DNA from 2 places in the Massilia sp. genome. Region 2 is predicted to be linked to the other one. Evidence: predicted binding sites of a transcription regulator. Region 2 holds the regulator's gene; the other holds the start of a gene.
What was found. Region 2 encodes sigma-54, which starts transcription at its own class of promoters, with help from an activator protein. Its sites were predicted from a motif close to TGGCANGNAANCTGCTTT; they were not measured.

Region 1 (8,770 bases), on a different contig from region 2:
GGGCGGTGGTACGAATTGTGTTCGTAACCCGCACCCCCGAAACCGTCGTTCCGGCGTAGGCCGGAACCCAATTTCCTGCGCAAACCCGACTCTCTCAGCGCCAGTTCCCCCGCACATCCTCGCAGCGCTGTCCCTGCGCTGCATTGCCGTGCCGCCGCGCCAGCTCGGCGCACAAGACCGCGACGTCGAGCCCGCCGTCGCGGGTGCGCGCCGCCTCCATCGCGCCGTCCAGCGCGCACGCGCCGATGTACTGCCCCAGCGCCCGGTAGCTCTCGAACTGGGTCTCGTCGAACCACTGGTCGACCGAGCTCTCGTGCGGATAGGCCGGGTGCACCTTGCGGTAGTTGAGCAGGTCGGCGTTCTCGCGGCCGACGATGGCGGGCTTGATGTACAGCAGCGTGCCGTCCACGCCGCCCTGGTCCACCTGGCTGTAGCGCACCGTGCCGACCGCGCAGCTGGCGCCGCACAGGCCGCCGTCCAGCTGCGCCAGCCTGGAGACGTCGAGGTCGATGCGCACGTGCAGGTCGGTGCCGACCTTGCGGATCGCATTGCCGAGGTCGGCGAAGGCCAGGGCGCCATCGCTGGCCACGTCCACCGCGATGATCAGGCGGCAGCGCCGCCGCACCAGCTCGTAGATGCCGAGGTTGTCGAAATGACCGCCGTCGGACAGGTAGACGTAGGTGGCGTCGGCATTGGTCAGGCCGAACAGCTCGGCCAGGAGGCTGAACAGGCCGAGACGCGGCGAGGACTGCTGCCAGGCCGCCTTGCGCGGATTCGGGCACCAGCGGCCCAGGCGCACGTTGAACATCGTCATCAGGAAGTTCAGCGGCGGCGAGGAGTGCGCGCCCATGTTCGGGCTGGCCGCCGCGCCGGACACCGCGATCGCCATCCCCAGCCGCACGCCGGCGTCGTCGTCGGCGCCGGCGCCCGAGCGCGAGCCATAGGCGCCGGTGGGGCGGTAGCAGCCGCGCGCGGCATCGCCGCCGGTGGCGCCGGGCACGGCGGCGCTTCCCACCGATCCGGCCGGCAGCTCGAAGCCGCAGTAGCGCGGCGTGAAGGTGAACGAGGCCGCCTTGCGGGTGCGCCAGGCCAGTTCCTCGCCGCCGACCAGGTTGAGCGAGGTGTTGATGATGTGGCAGGGGCGCTGCTGCTTCAGGTCCGCCAGCAGCGGGTCGTCGCCGGGGTCGAAGCCGGTGAAGGGATGGGGCTTGCGCGCGCGGCTGCTGGCGCCGAAGTAGGCGCGCACCAGGCGGTTCCGGTACAGCATGTAGAGCGAGAACTTGTTGATGTCGACGCGCCAGCCGAGCAGCAGCGCGGCGCCCAGCAGGATCGCGAAGGTCCACGCCAGCCGGCTGCCGTCGGTCGCCAGGGTGGCGCTGGCATGGGCGCCATAGATGCAGCTGAGCTTGATCGGCGAGGGGCAGGCAAGCTGCGGCGGCGCCACCACCGCCTGCACCAGCGCGCTCAGGAGGGCGAATACGCCGACCGTAAAGACGTAGGGCGCGAGCCGCGCCGCCAGGTCGAGACGCGCATCGGTGGCGCGAAGGCCGGCGCCGTGGATTCCCGTCTTGCTTCCGCTGCCTGCCTTCAGGCCGAACCAGGTCATGAGCAGCCAGCCGAGCGCGGTGCCGATGTGCGACCACGGCGTGCTGGTGAGCCAGGCCCAGTGCAGCAGCGGCGCCAGGAAGAAGGCCACGCCGAACATGGTGACCCAGGCCAGCGCGAAGATCCAGGCCCAGGCGCCCTGGCGGCTCCACCATTCGCGGCTGGCATCGCTGTACATGCGGCCGATCAGGCCGATCATCAGGGTCATGGTGCCGGCGAACAGTCCCATCATCAGGGGCATGCCGAAAGTGGTCAGGGCGATCGCGTTGTTCAGCACCGGGTGCCGGTTCGGATCGGGCAACAGGGACAGCCCGGCCAGCAGCAGCCCCGTGCCGGTCGCGAGCGCGCCGACGGCGCACAGCAGGTGCACGAAGCCCTCCATGAGTTCGGGTCCGCTCAGGTCGGCCGGCGGGGGATGCGGGTGCAACAGGCGCTGAACCACGGCCAATGCGGTGCCGGCCAGGACCAGCAGCACGCACAGCGCCACCAGGCCGATCAGCAGCCAGGCGCAGGTTTGCTCGGTCATGATCCGGGCCATGGTGTCCGGCGCAAAGGCGCGCGCAGCCGCGCACAGCAGCGCCGCCACCGCCACCAGGGCGGCGCCGCAAAAGGTGTAGCCGGCGCGCCGGTACACACTGGTGCGGTCGTGCGCCAGGTACCAGCCGCAGGCCCACACGAGGAAGTAGGCGACTCCGGGCGCCAGCAGCCAGTACAAGCGCTCCCCGGCCGGGAACGCGCCTCCGGCCCAGAACGGCGCCGCGCCGCCATGCTGCCACAGGCCGACGCTGCCCAGGAAGCCCGCCAGCAGCAGCGGCAGGTTGATCCACCAGAGCACTGCGCCTTGCGACAACGCGAAGCGGCGCTGCCCACGCGAGGAGGACGGCTTGCTGGAGATGCTCAGCGCAATGCAGAACACGGCGAGGAGGAACAGCAGCACTCCCGCCATCCAGGCCAGGTCGGCATACACGGCCCACGGTCCGCCGGAATCGACGATGCGGTGCACGGCCCACACGGCGGCGCGCGGCAGCAGGAGCAGGGCGCACAGCCAGGCCACCAGCATCGTCAGGTTCAGGCCGGTGTTGCGGACGTAGGTGCCGATCAGGGTCCAGGTGTCGGCGCTGAACATGCCGCCGCGCGGCGACAGGTAGTTGCAGTACTGGCGCAGGAAGCGGATCGCCGGCGCTTCGGCGCGGCCGGCTGCATGTGTCCCCGCCGGCGCCAGCATGTCTTCGACCAGGCGCACGTCGCCGCCCTGTTCGTGGATGCACTTGGAGAGCCAGCCGCCGATGAAGCCGCCGCCGGAAACGGTCGACAGGTAGTCGAGGTGGCGCAGCAGCCGCTGCTTGGCCAGCGCCTGCAGCACGCCGAGGCCGAAGGTGGCGCTGCGCACGCCGCCGCCGGACAGCGCCAGCCCGATCATGCCGGCCTTGTGGGCGCGCGCCGCCAGGTCGGCGCCTGGCGCGGCGGAAGGATCGGGATGCAGCAGCTCGAGTTCGTCGCGGAAGACGTCCTGGAAGGTCGCGCCGCTGACCTCGTCGAGGCGCTGCACGGTCGCGTCGTCGAGCACGCCGCGTCCGGCGATGCCCTCGCGCCGGCGGAATTCGACGATGGCTTCGGCCAGCTCGTCCAGCGTGCAGGCATGGGCCGGCGGGCGGCAGCCGGCCGCTTCGAGTTTGCGGCGCAGGTCGGCGATTTGCGCCGGGACCAGGCTGGCTGGGTCGAACGAGGACACGGGCACTCCTCTTGATGACGGACGGGGACGGAAACCGGTCCCGCTGAAGCCAGTTCAGCACGCCAGGAAAGCGGGCGCTACCGAATGGATCAAGGGTATGTGCTCGGTTGAGTCAGTAATCTTGCTTTGCGGTAAAAGCAGCGATGTAGCTGGCTTCGTGAAATTGTGAAAGGCGAGGAGGCATCAGGACAACGAATTTACCTTGTTGGCGTATTGAAATATCGAATTTGTCGATAATATTTACACGAAAACGGGCTGCTTTCCGATATTGCCGTCAAATTCTGGGATTGGCTTCGTCAAATTCATCATTTGAGCCGGGAGTGTTATCTCAATGGAACAGCATCCGTCACTTTGCCGCTTCCATCAAGAGGAAAAGTCGAGGCTCTTTCCAAATTTTATTTAACTTTCATAAAACCGTGCTTAAGTCATTGATTTATAGGACTCTTTATTCTTGGCACATTCATTGCTTTTCGGAGAGATGCTGTTCCCCCTGTCATCATCTGAAAGAGACGAAAATGAAAATCAAACACTTCCTCCTTGGCCTGGCAAGCGCCACCTGCTTCGCAATGCCGGCGTTTGCCGCACCCATCGAGTTCAGGATCAATACCATCGATATCACGCCCGGCTCCGGCTATGGCGCCGGTGTCGGCAACGAGAACACCCTCGACGTCAGATTCGAGGCGGCTGCGGCGCCGAACAGTTTTTCGCTCGACGTGAACGGCGCGCGTACCTTTAGCGTTGGCACCGTCTCCTTGATGGAAGAGTGCATTGATTTCGGCACCGTCTGCAACCGCAACCCGCGCGACGAAACCGATAACCTGAACGTGACCGTTCGCTTCGGCTTTATAAGCCCCTTGACCGGTACCCAACCGTTCATCATGACCGGCACCGCCTACGCCGGCCTCGTCGACGACCCCGACGTCGATTACACCCTCGTCTTCAATCCGGCCGAATTCAGCTTCGGTAACGGCGGCAAATTCAGCTTGGACCTGCTCGACTTGAGCTTCAGTAAAATGCAGTCGAAGGATCTTACCGCGACGATTACGCTCCTGAATGCGCCGCGCGACGAAGGCGGCAGCAACGAGGTGCCGGAGCCAGCCAGCCTGGCACTGATCGGCCTTGGCCTGGCCGGCCTGCGCCTGGGCGCCAAACGCCGCAAGGCTTGATCCTTGTGCAAGCGGCGTGAGGGGCGACGCTGGATTGTCCCTCAGCCCTTGTCGGCCTTGACGCGCGGATTGCGGCCCACCCGGCCCGAGCTTCCCTGGCCGGCGGGCGCCGCCGGTTGCGCGCCGCCGGACACGTCCAGCGGCGAGCCGCCGCGCGCCTTGGGTGCGGCTGGGGGCGGCTTGGCCGCGCCCTCGTTGCCGCCGGCGGGGGATTCCGCGGGCGCGCCGGCGGCCGGCATGGCGCTGCTGACTGCCTGGCGGAATTGATCCTGCAGCAAATTCCACCACGCGACCGCAGCCGGCATGGCGCTATTCGCGGCCTGCTGGCCGGACGGCTCGGCCTGGCCGGACGGGGCGCCGGCCTGTTCGGCCTTCGGTTCCGGCGGCGGGGGCGGTGTCGGGACCCCGGCAGACTGCGCAAAGAATTGCGCGAAAGGCGCCGCCATGGCCGGGTCGCTGCCGGCGCGCTGCATGGCCTGCGCCATGCTATCGCCCATGGCCTTCAGGGTAGCGAGGGTGCCGCGCTGGACTTCGAGCGCCTGGATGCTTCCGCGCAGCATGCCCAGGTTCAGGTTGAGCCAGGATTCGACCGCCTTGAGGTCGGCGATCTTCTTGTCCAGTTCGTCGACGGACAGGCTGGAGCCGGTCATGCCCGGCATGCCGACGCCGGGGATGTTCATGCCTCCCCAGAGGTTTTTCACGAATTCGAGCGTATCGGTCATTCCGGCAGCGTTCGGCATGGGCGGCTTGAGCATCGGTCTTCTCCTTGGTGGAAGCGCCTAGCGTAGCAGATAAATAACACGCGACAAAGCCTGCACGGCAAAGCGCCAATGTGCCGTCCCCCTGCACCCCGGCTGCGCTCAGGCTACACTAGCGGCATGAGTTCCGCTTTCCCCCCTCAGCGGCTGCGCGCCCTGGTGCTGGGCACGCTCATCGTGCTGCTGCACTGGCTGGTGCTGGGCTGGCTCACCGCGGGCACGCAGGGCATCGCGCTGCCGGGGCGCGAGGGTGAAGCCCCGGTGAGCCTGGCGACGCTGCTGCCGCCGGCGCCGTTCGAAGCGCCGGCGACCGAACCCGTGCCGCCGCCGGCGCCGAAGCTGGTGCAGCCGCCGCTGCCGGACTTCGTGCCGCTGCCCACGATCGCGGTGTCGGAGGAGGCGGTAGGGGAAGCGGTGTCCCCCGGTCCGCCGGCGCGGACGACCACGTTGCCCGCCGAGCCGGCTCCGGCAGCGCAGCCGGCGGCCGCCGCCGAAGCCGCCCCGGCCGAGCCCGACCCCGGCCCGGCGCCCATCGTGCACACGGTGCGCCGCTACAAGGTGGACGTGCCGCCTCCGGCCGAACTCAGCTACAAGGTGGCGCGCACCGACGCCGACGGCACCCACTGGAGCGGCCAGGCCCTGCTGTCCTGGAAGCGCAACGACCATGCCTACCAGATGCGCTTCGAAGCCGGCATCAAGATCGTGTTCGCGCGCGTGAACCTGGCGGTGCTCACCAGCGAAGGCCTTCTCGGCAACACTGGCCTGGCGCCGGTGAGAATGACCGAAAAGCGCCGCGGCCGCGCGCTGACGGCGACCCATTTCGACTGGCCCGGCAACAAGCTGACGTTCTCGGCCTCGGAGGGCAAGCACGACTTGCAGCCCGGCGCGCAGGACAAGGCCACGGTGCCGCTGCAGCTGGCGGCGATCGCGCGCGGCGACCAGGCCCAGCTGAGCGGCGACATCGACATCTTCGTCGGCGAAGAGCGCTCGGGCGCCATGTACAACTTCAAGGTGCTGGGCCCCGAGGAGATCGACACCCCGCTGGGCCGCCTGCAGACCGTGCGCATCGCGCGCCCGCCGAAGCCGGGTTCGTACAAGTCGCGGCTGGACATCTGGCTCTCGCCCGCGCACGGCTGGCTGCCGGTGCAGATCCGCAGCAGCGAAGCCAATGGCGCGGTGACCACGCAAACGGCGAACGACATCGCCATGACCCAACCAGGATTCTAGATATGCACTATTCTGCTGTACGACATGGCGGCTGCGGCCTGCTGCTGGCGCTGCTGCTCGGCACCGCCGGCGCACAGGAGGCTCCGGCCGCCATCAAGCGCAAGTTCGAACTGCCGCCCTCGGCCGACCTGCACTATGCCTTGCAGGCGCGCCAGCGCGGCTTCGGCCTGAAGGGCGAGGGCATCGTCACCTGGCGCGCCGGCGACGGCAAATACGCCGTCACCGCCGAATCGAAGGTCGCGGTGCTGGGAACCATCACCCGGGACCGCAGCAGCGGCAGCATCGACGCCTTCGGCCTGGCGCCCGCCGAATTCACCGAAAAGCGCATGCGCAAGGATCCGACCACGGCCACCTTCGACCGCGAGGCGAAGGTGCTGCGCTTCAGCGAAAGCAAGCAGGTCTATCCGCTCAAGGGCGGCGAACAGGACCGGGTCTCGATCACCTGGCAGCTGGCCGCCGTGGCGCGCGGCGCCGGCGAGCGCTTCAAGCCGGGTTCCGAGTGGCCCTTCTTCGTGGCCGGCCAGCGCGATGCGGAAACCTGGGTGTTCAAGGTGATCAAGCGCGAAAAGGTGCAGACCGGCCTGGGCGAGGTCGAGGCCATTCGGGTGGCGCGCCAGCCGGTGCTTGATAAGAAGGACCAGGAACTGGAGATCTGGCTGGCGCCGCGGCACGAGTGGTATCCGGTCAAGCTGCGCTATGCCGACGGCGACAAGGAGCAGATCGAACAGACCCTGACCAGGGTGACGAAACGCTGAGCATCGCTGCACATTTTCGCAACATTGTCTTGTTTTTAAGGCAATGGATAGGTGTGTCTTTCCTGCAATCGCTGGCGCCCGCAGGCGCTAGTTGCCGATCCTAAACTGTTATACTGGCGCCCCCGCGGACCGGTTGAGCCTGTCCGCGCCAGAGAACGGTACTTATATGATCGACCACCTTGGCGGCGCGGCGCTCGCCGCAGAATCCCTTTCGATACCCCAGGAAGACGACCCGCTGCAGGCGCACTTCCAGGACGGCGTCGCGCCCGACGAGATCGAGCAGGTTTACCACCTCAAGCGCGCCCAGCCCATGCTGTCGGCCTTCACGGCGCTGTTCCACGGTACCCAGGACGGCGTGCTGGTGCGCCTGCTGGTGCTGCGCGAGCTGGCCAGCGATACCGGCGCGTCGAGCTTTTCGCGCGCCGACATCAACAACAAGCTGGCCTACCTGACTGCGGAAAGCCTGGAGACGGTCCTGAACCGCCTGCGCGGCCACGGCCTGCTGGCCTGGGACGGCCCGAGCGCCGTCTACCGCATCACGCCGCTGGCGCGCAACGTGCTGTCCGCGCTCGACACCCTGATCGCGCTGGCCCAACCGGAAGAAGACGATGCCGAGATGGGCTTCCTGCTGTCGCAGGTGGCCGGCGCCCAGGCCGTGGGCGGGGTCACCGTGGAGCAGTTGCGCCACCTGCTGGGCCGCCTGGTGGAACTCACCGAGGAATTCCGCGACGCCATCGCTTCCGGTTCCGAATTCCGCCTGCGCACCTCGCAGGCGAAGTGGCACATGGCCTGCGACTGGGTCGAGAAGGGCTCGGTCATCCTGCGCGCCATCCTGCAGGACCCGAACGCCGATGCCGCCACGCACAAGGCGGCGCAGGCCATCGGCCGCGCCCAGAGCGCGCTGCTGAACATGCAGGGCATGTTCTCGCGCGCCCTGAACCAGATCGAGCGCCAGCGCGTGCACCTGGGCCAGTCCGGCCTGTCGACCACCGACGTCAAGCGCTGGCTGCTGGCGCACGAGGACCTGGCCAGCCTGGCCGAAGACGCGATCGACCGCCCGGTGGTGCCGCTGTTCGGCACCCCGGCCGAGATGATCGACGTGGCCGAGACCGAGCTGCTGCTCGAGCGCGTGACCTCGACCGGCCCGAAAGGCCTGCCGACCGGTACCGACGCTCCCTTGACCGTCAACGACAACCCGGCGATGCAGGCCGAACTGAACGACTGGATCAACAAGCTGGCCGACTTCGCCAACCTCGGCAACTTCCCCGAGTTCTCGGAGAGCGGCCCGAAGAAGGTGGCGCTGCACGAGTCGCTCTTGCCGGCCAGCTTCGCCGTCGCTTCCTACCGGGCTTCGCTGCTGCCCCTGCTGGGCGATGCATCCGAGGCCAGCCTGCAGGGCGCCACCGCCGAGCTGGCGCGCCTGCCCGTGAAATTCGAGCCGACCGACGAGATGATCCAGCTCGACGACCCGGAAGTGGCGGCGATGTCGATCGCTTCCCTCTCTTTGAATCTTGAAAGCGGTACTCT
Region 2 (8,770 bases):
GCCGTCACCGTGCCCTCGGGCCACCCGGAGGTGCAGCACCGCGCGCACTACGTCACCAAGAACGCGGGCGGCCGCGGCGCCGTGCGCGAGGTCTGCGACCTCGTCATGCGCGCGCAGGGCACCTACGAACAGGCGCTGGCGCCGTATTTCGCATAAGGCGGCGGCAAAGAGGCAAGACATGGTCACCTACAAACGCACCGCCCACCGCTGGAAGCTCCTGACGATCATGATGATCGCGACCTTCTGCGCCTTCGGCAGCTTCTGGCTGGTGCAGGTGATGGAGAACGAGGACGGCGGCCGCCTCGGCGGGCCGCAGGACGAGCCGGACTACATCGTCGAGAACTTTTCCTTCGTGCGCATGACGGAAGAGGGCAAGCCGAGCTATGTGGTGTCGGGCAAGCGCCTGGCGCACACGCCGCTGGGCGACGTGTCGCAGGTCGAGGCGCCGGTGATGCAGGGCATCACGCCCGGCCGCCCGCGCATGACCATCGTCGCCAACCGCGCCCAGATCTACCACGAGGAACACCGCGTCGAGCTGCTCGGCAACGTCGACATCCAGCGCCCGGCCACGCCGACCAGCGAAGCACTGCGCGTGCGGACGCAGGCGCTCACCGTGCTGCCCGACGAAGAAATCCTCAAGACCGAGCGGCCGATCGAGATGCGGCTGGGGGCCGCCACCGTGACCGGCACCGGCATGGTGGCCAACAACGCGACCCAGAAGCTGCACCTGGCCAGCCGCGGCCAGATCGTGTATCCGCCACGCGCGCAGCGGCCGCAGGTTCAATGAGCAGCCGCAGCGCGTCAACCCAGGACAAAGCAAGAACATGAAAAAACTCATCGCTGCCGTATTCCTCAGCCTGGCCGCCTTCGGCGCCTCGGCGGAGCGCGCCGATTCGCTCAAGCAGGCCGTGATCAACTTCGATTCGCTCGACGTGGACGAAGTCACGCAGACCCGCATCCTCACCGGCAACGTCGTGCTCACGCGCGGCACCCTGGTGCTGAAATCCGACCGCGCCCTGGTCAAGGAAACGCCGGAAGGCTACATGAGCGTGACCCTCACCGCCAACAACGGCAAGCTGGCGACCTTCCGCCAGAAGCGCGACGGCGGTCCCGACCTGTGGGTCGAGGGCCAGGCCCAGCGCATCGAATACGACGAGCGCGCCGAACTGGTCAGGCTGTTCAGCAACGCCGAAGTGCGCGAACTGGAGAACGGCCGCATGACCAACGAGATCAAGGGTCCCTTCATCTCCTACGACAACCGCCGCGAAGTGGCCCAGGTGCGCAACGATCCGACCGGCACGAGCAAGGTCGGCGGCGGCCGCGGCACCCTGATCATCGCGCCGCGCCGTACCACGGCGCCCGCCGAAGGTAGCAAGCAATGACGGCAGCCATGAGCGCAGGCACGAACGCGGAAGCGGCGACCGCGGTCGAAGGCTGCAGCACCCTGATCGTCAAGGGCCTGCAGAAAAGCTACGGCAAGCGCCTGGTGGTGCGCGACGTGTCGCTGCAGGTGGAATGCGGCGAAGTGGTGGGCCTGCTCGGCCCCAACGGCGCCGGCAAGACCACCTCCTTCTACATGATCGTCGGCCTGGTGCCCTCGGATGCCGGCACCATCGACATCAACGGCACCGACATCTCGAGCCTGCCGATCCACCGGCGCGCGGTGCTGGGCCTGTCCTACCTGCCGCAGGAAGCCTCGGTGTTCCGCAAGCTGACGGTGGAGGAGAACATCCGCGCCGTGCTCGAACTGCAGCGCAACGAGGACGGCAAGGCGCTGGGCAAGGACCAGATCAACGAGCGCCTCGACACCCTGCTGGCCGAACTGCAGATCGAGAAGCTGCGCGAGAACCCGGCGCTGTCGCTGTCGGGCGGCGAGCGGCGCCGCGTCGAGATCGCGCGCGCGCTCGCGACCAATCCGCGTTTCGTGCTGCTCGACGAACCCTTCGCCGGCGTCGATCCGATCGCGGTGATCGAGATCCAGCGCATCGTGCGCTTCCTGAAGGAGCGCAACATCGGCGTCCTGATCACCGACCACAACGTGCGCGAGACGCTCGGCATCTGCGACCGCGCCTACATCATCAACCAGGGCGCCGTGCTGGCCTCGGGCCGCCCTGACGACATCATCGCCAACGAGTCGGTGCGGCGCGTGTATCTCGGCGAGCATTTCAGGATGTAATCAAGAGCACCAGGCATGAAACAGTCCCTGCAGTTACGCACCTCGCAGCACCTGGCGCTCACGCCACAGCTGCAGCAGTCGATCCGCCTGTTGCAGCTGTCCACGCTCGAACTGCACCAGGAGATCGAGCAGATCCTGCACGACAACCCGCTGCTCGAACGGCTCGACGATCCGCTCGACCGTTCGGTGCGGCTGCTGGCCGACGGCGCGATCAATACCGCGCCGGCCAATGGCGACGCGCCGGCCGCGCAGCCGGGTGCGGAGGGACAGGACGGCGCCAAGGGCGAGCACGAAGGCGCGGACGGCGAGGACCACGGCGAGCGGGGCGATGCCGACATGGACTGGGGCGGTGAAGGCGGCGGCGCGCGTAGCGGCGACGACGAGGATGGCCGCCCGCAGCTGGAAGCCGACGGCGTCACGCTGCGCGAACACCTGGCCGAACAGATCCGGCTCACCGGCTGCAGCCTGCGCGACCGCGCGCTGGCCGAGCTGGTGATCGATGCGCTCGACGACAACGGCTACCTGGAAGAGCCGCTCGACGAGATCCATGCGCGCCTGCCGGAAGAACTCGAGATCGAGATGGACGAGCTGCGCTGCGCGCTGGCGCTGGTGCAGAGCCTGGACCCGGTGGGCGTGGGCGCGCGCAGCGCGGCCGAATGCCTGGCCCTGCAGATCCGCGGCATGCCGGGCGTGCCCCTGGTGACGCGGCGCCTCGCCTTGACGATCGTCGAAGGGTACCTGACCTGGTTCGCCCAGCGCGAATACACCAAGCTGAAAAAGGCGCTCGGCTGCGACGACGAAGACCTGCGCGAGGTGCAGGCCGTGGTGCGCCGATGCAATCCGCATCCGGGCGCGGCCTTCGGCTCGGGGGTCTCGGACTACGTGGTGCCGGACGTGATCGTGCGCCGCGCCAAGAACGGCTGGCAGGTAGCGCTGAACCCGGACGTCATGCCCAAGCTGCGCGTCAACTCGCTGTACGCGAACCTGCTCAAGCAGGGCAGGAGCGAGAGCCAGATGGGCGCGCAGCTGCAGGAAGCCAAGTGGCTGATCAAGAACATGCGCCAGCGCTTCGACACGATCCTGCGTGTTGCCGAGGCAATCGTCGAGCGCCAGCGCAACTTTTTCAGCCACGGCGCGGTTGCCATGCGCCCTCTTGTTTTGCGTGAGATAGCTGATACACTAGGCCTACACGAGAGCACGATCTCGCGTGTAACCACTCAGAAATACATGCTGACCCCGCACGGCATGTTCGAGCTGAAGTACTTCTTCGGAAGCCACGTCGCCACCGAAGCGGGGGGAGAAGCCTCCTCGACGGCGATCCGCGCGCTTATTGCGCAATTGACAGGAGCAGAAGACCCTAGGAATCCTCTATCCGACAGCAAGATCGCGGAGATGCTCGGGGAACAAGGTATGGTCATTGCGCGCCGGACGGTTGCCAAATACCGCGAAGCGCTCAAGATTCCGCCCGTCAGCCTCCGCAAATCCCTGTAAAGCACCTGCCCACTCTCACCTTGTGGCGCGGGCAGGGCACCTTCCCAAAGGAGTGTGTATGAACCTCACAATCAGCGGCCACCATCTCGAAGTCACCCCCGCCATCCGTGAATACGTTCAGAATAAGCTCGAGCGCATCACCCGCCATTTCGACCACGTGATCGACACCCACGTGTTCCTCGCCATTGATAACCTCACTGAAAAAGAAAAGCGGCAAAAGGCCGAGATCAACCTCCAGGTATCGGGCAAGATCCTGCACGTCGCAAGCGCGGCCCAGGACATGTACGCGGCCATCGACACGCTGATGGACAGGCTGGACAGGCAGGTTCTGAAACACAAATCCATGCTGCAAAATCATAACCACGTGGCGCACAAGCGCCTTCCGGACAACGGAGAAGCCGCCGCTGCGTAACGCACCGTTTGCGAACCAGCTGTAGCACAACAGCAAGGGCGTCTGAGGGGACGCCCTTTTTGCTTTTGTACAATACCTGTTACTTTTTCCTGCTTCCGTATTTGTACAAATGTTCTGTAGAATGCATGTCTTTTCGACCACAGAACACCATCATGACCGATACCGTCCTGACCCGCGTTGCCAACCGCACCGGCGTCATCACGCTCGACCGGCCGAAAGCCCTGAATTCCCTCTCGCTCGACATGGTGCGCGCCCTGAGCGCCACCCTGCTGCAATGGAAGGACGATGCGGGAATCGACGCGGTGGTCATCACCAGCAGCAGCGAGAAGGCCTTGTGCGCGGGCGGCGACATCCGTTTCTTCCACGAGATGGGGCAGGTCGGCCCGACCGGCGGCAGCGCGCTGCTGGAAGACTTCTTCACCGAAGAGTATGCGCTGAACCACCTCATTCATTTCTACCCGAAGCCGTACATCGCGGTGATGGATGGCGTGGTGATGGGCGGCGGCATGGGCATCGCCCAGGGCGGCCCGGACTGCGGCCTGCGCATCGTGACCGACCGCACCAGGATGGCGATGCCCGAGGTGAACATCGGCCTGTTCCCGGACGTGGGCGGCAGCCACTTCCTGTCGCATGCGCCGGGCCAGCTGGGCCAGTACCTGGGCCTGACCGGCCTGACCATCGGCGCCGCCGATGCGCTCTACGTGGGACTGGCGGACGTGTTCGTGCCGGGCGCGGAGCTGGCTGGATTGCATGCGCTGATCGACACGACCCCGGGCGCCGGCCTGCCGGCGGCGATCCGCGCCTATGCCGCGCAATTCGCGGGCCAGCTGGGCCCCAGCGAATTGCAGCAGCAGCGCGGCGTGGTCGACGCGCACTTCGGCGCGGCCGGCGTGGCATCGATCATGGCTTCGCTGGGACGCGACGAGAACCCGTTCGCGCAGAAGGCCCTGAAGGCGATGCGCCAGCGCTCGCCCTTGATGATGTGCGTGACGCACCAACTGCTGCTGCGCGGGGCTTCGCTGGGCGTGGCGGACTGCCTGCGCATGGAGCGCAACCTGGTGCGCCGCAATTTCGAGCACGGCGAAGTGCTGGAAGGCGTGCGGGCGCTGGTGATCGACAAGGACAACCAGCCGAAGTGGAATCCGCCGGCGCTGGAGGACGTGACGCAGGAGATGGTGGCGCGCTTCTTCGAGCCGGTGTGGCCGGACTACGCGCATCCGCTACGGCATTTGTCCTAAGTTTGCAGCAAGACCGTCGTTCCCGCAAAGGCGGGAACCCAATCTTTCATGAAGAGCGGTCAGCGTTTCTGAGCCTGAATGCGAACAAACCTGGATTCCCGCCTACGCGGGAATGACGGTCTTCAAGCTAACGCTGTAATCAAACCGCCGCATGCGCCGGCTGCTCCCGATGCCGCACCACGACGCGCTCGGTCTGTCCGAAGTACGCCCCCAGCCGCTCCGCCATGTACACCGAGCGGTGCTGCCCGCCGGTACAGCCCACCGCCACGGTGAGGTAGGAGCGGTTGTCGGTTTTGAACGAGGGCAGCCACTTTTCCACGAAGGCGCGGATGTCTTCCAGCATCTCGGTGGCGCTCGGCTGGGCGTCGAGGAAGGCGATCACCGGCGCGTCCTTGCCGGTCAGCGGGCGCAGCGCCAGGTCGTAATAGGGATTGGGAATCGCGCGCACGTCGAACACGAAGTCGGCATCGAGCGGCACGCCCACCTTGAAGGCGAAGGATTCGAAGAACAGGGTCAATGGCGCGTGCTTGAGGTCGGCCAGTTCCCTGACCCAGGCGCGCAGCTTGTTGGCCGACAGTTCCGAGGTGTCGATCACGTGGCCCAGGTTCTCGATCGCCGACAGGCGCTCGCGTTCCTCGGCGATGCATTCGATCAGGGTGCGGCGCGAGGCCGGATTCTCGCCCGGGCGCAGTTCGTGCGACAGCGGGTGGCTGCGGCGGGTCTCGGAGAAGCGCGCCACCAGCGAGTGCGTGCTCGAGGTCAGGAACATCACCTTGACGTTGTGGCCTTCCTCTTTCAGGTGGCGCACGCTCACCGGCAGTTCGACTAGCGATTCGGCACTGCGCGCATCGACCGCGACGGCGATCTTGTCCGTGCCTTTTTCACCGACCGCGTAGACCAGGGCCGGCAGCAGGGCCGGCGGCAGGTTATCGACGCAGTAGTAGCCTGCGTCTTCCATGACATTCAGGGCAACCGACTTGCCCGAGCCGGAAATACCGGTAATGAGGACGATGTGCATGCCCGGGATGATACCCCAAATGGCGAAGCGATCGTACTCAGTCGCCGCTCATGGCCTGTCGCTGGCGCTCCATGAACTCCTGCAGCGTGTCGATGCCGCGCAGCTGCAGGATGGTGTTGCGTACGGCGGCCTCGAGCAGCACCGCGATGTTGCGGCCGGCCGCGACCGGAATCACCACCTTGCGGATCGGCAGGCCCAGCACGTCCTCGGTCGGGTGGTGGAAGGGCAGGCGCTCGACCTCTTCGTCGAGCGCGCCGCGCTTGACGAGGTGGACGATGAGCTTGAGGCGCATCTTGCGGCGCACCGCGGTCTCGCCGAAAATCGCCTTGATGTCCAGCAGGCCCAGGCCGCGCACTTCCAGCAGGTTCTGCAGCAGCGGCGGGCAGCGGCCCTCGATCATGTTCGGCGCGATGCGCGAGAATTCCACCGCGTCGTCGGCTACCAGGCCGTGCGAACGCGAGATCAGTTCCAGGCCCAGCTCGCTCTTGCCCAGGCCCGAGTCGCCGGTGATCAGGACGCCCACGCCCAGCACGTCCATGAACACGCCGTGCATGATGACGCGCTGCGCCAGCTTCTTGGATAAATACACGCGCAGGAAGTCGATCACCTGCGCCGCCGGCAGCGGGGTCGAGAACAGGGGAATGTTCTGGTCGTCGCAGATGGCGAGGATGTCGGGCGGGGTCTCCAGGCCCTGGGCGATGATCAGGGCCGGCGGGCCGCCGCCGATCAGTTCGCCGATCACGTGGGTGCGCGAACTGGACTTCAGGCGGTGGTAATAGTTCAGCTCCTGGTGTCCAAAGACCTGAATCCGGCCCGGGTGAATCAAATTCAGGTGGCCGACCTGGTCGGCGGCCGAGGCCGCGTCGCCCGCGATCTGTCGCTCGCCGCCGGGGAAGCCCGCGAACCAGCCCAACTGGAGGCTGTCGCGGTTGTCATCATACAAACGCTGGATGGTCAGCGGGGTCTGCAGCATGGGCATGTCATCGATCCACGCGGCGAATTGCCGCGTAGACAGTTTAGCCTAAAGCTTGCAGACTGGGCTGCCAGTTGATGATGCGTTCGTGGACAGACTTCGGATCCGGGTCGGTGGCCAGCGCGTTGCGCACGGCTTCGTCCGAGAACAGCTCGGCGATTTCCGACAGGATCTCGAGGTGCTGCTGGGTCACGTGGTCCGGGATCAGGAGGAAGAACAGCAGGCTGACCGGCTGGCCGTCGGGCGATTCGAAGGGAATCGGCTCCTTCAGGCGCACGAAGGCCGCCAGCGGCGATTTCAGGCTCTTGGAGCCCTTGATCCGGCCGTGCGGCACGGCGACGCCATGGCCGAGCCCAGTGGAGCCCAGGCGCTCGCGTGCGAACAGGTTGTCCGACACGGTGGAACGGGCGATGCCGCAGTTGTTCTCGAAAATCAGACCGGCTTGCTCGAATGCACGCTTTTTGCTGGAGACTTCCAGGTCGAGCTGCACGTTCTCGAGCGAGAGGATTTTGCTAAGGTTCGTCATAACTTTATGCCATGCACAGGGTGGGGTGTGCTTGCGAGGCGGAATTATAGGCCTGTTTCAGGGCGGTGACATACGATTTCGCATCTGTACAGGCATACAGTCACCTATATGGTGACGGTATGGCGAAAACGTAGTGTTTTGCCATGAAATCGGCTTAGCAACTAAACGCAATTTCCTAAGCGAAATCGCAAGGAAAGCGCCCCAAATGCAGGTGCGAAGGCATTCGCACCGTCTTTTCCATGCATTGTGCCCGTTTTTTGAGCACAGCGTTCGGATGCCGTTTTTCTATCGAAAACTTGCGCGGGCTGTGGCTGAAAACGCACAGCCGTCTTGCAATCGTGCGCGCTTTCGGCTTAGTGGCCTGCTTATTGTCGTGCAGTGCGCAGATTGCCTGGCTTGCCGGTGCTGAAATTGGCGCGCCAGGGATTGATGTCGAGCCCGCCACGGCGGGTATAGCGCGCATACACCGCCAGCTTGGTCGGCTTGCACTGGCGCAGCACGTCCATGAAGATGCGCTCCACGCACTGCTCGTGGAATTCGTTGTGCTCGCGAAAGCCGATCAGGTACTTGAGCAGGCCTTCCTGGTCGATCTGCGGGCCGACATAGCGAATCTGCACGCTGCCCCAGTCCGGCTGGCCAGTCACCAGGCAGTTCGATTTCAGCAGGTGCGACACCAGGGTTTCCTCGACCGGCGCGTCCTCGTGATTGGCGCTCAGGAGCGCGGGCGAGGGAAGGTACTCGTCGATTTCCACGTCGAGGCGGTCGAGCAGGCTGCCTTCGAGTTCGCCCATCTTCAGGTTGCCGAAGGCGTCCGGCGTGGTGATCGTCACGTGCACCGGCGCGCCGAACGCGCCCGACAGATCCTGGCGCAGCAGCTCGGCCAGCGCATCGAGGCCGGCCAGGCGGGTCTGGTTGAAGGAGTTCAGGTAGAGCTTG

Region 1: a site for sigma-54 is predicted at 3,790-3,807, ahead of ACK4S9_RS07800 (PEP-CTERM sorting domain-containing protein). Genes of this name have one in related genera too.

The regions. Positions count from the first base shown of each region.
Region 1 is NZ_JBKBOV010000010.1:9,111-17,880, forward strand. It holds gene ACK4S9_RS07795 (patatin-like phospholipase family protein) at 95-3,337, opposite strand; gene ACK4S9_RS07800 (PEP-CTERM sorting domain-containing protein) at 3,853-4,503, shown strand; gene ACK4S9_RS07805 (PhaM family polyhydroxyalkanoate granule multifunctional regulatory protein) at 4,545-5,258, opposite strand; gene ACK4S9_RS07810 (DUF3108 domain-containing protein) at 5,382-6,488, shown strand; gene ACK4S9_RS07815 (DUF3108 domain-containing protein) at 6,491-7,243, shown strand; gene ACK4S9_RS07820 (hypothetical protein) at 7,410-8,770, shown strand, end outside.
Region 2 is NZ_JBKBOV010000021.1:53,588-62,357, forward strand. It holds gene ACK4S9_RS12875 (KdsC family phosphatase) at 1-156, shown strand, start outside; gene lptC (LPS export ABC transporter periplasmic protein LptC) at 179-787, shown strand; gene lptA (lipopolysaccharide transport periplasmic protein LptA) at 825-1,382, shown strand; gene lptB (LPS export ABC transporter ATP-binding protein) at 1,391-2,176, shown strand; gene ACK4S9_RS12895 (RNA polymerase factor sigma-54) at 2,192-3,667, shown strand; gene hpf (ribosome hibernation-promoting factor, HPF/YfiA family) at 3,726-4,079, shown strand; gene ACK4S9_RS12905 (enoyl-CoA hydratase/isomerase family protein) at 4,232-5,317, shown strand; gene rapZ (RNase adapter RapZ) at 5,457-6,335, opposite strand; gene hprK (HPr(Ser) kinase/phosphatase) at 6,373-7,308, opposite strand; gene ACK4S9_RS12920 (PTS sugar transporter subunit IIA) at 7,352-7,834, opposite strand; gene queF (NADPH-dependent 7-cyano-7-deazaguanine reductase QueF) at 8,200-8,770, opposite strand, start outside.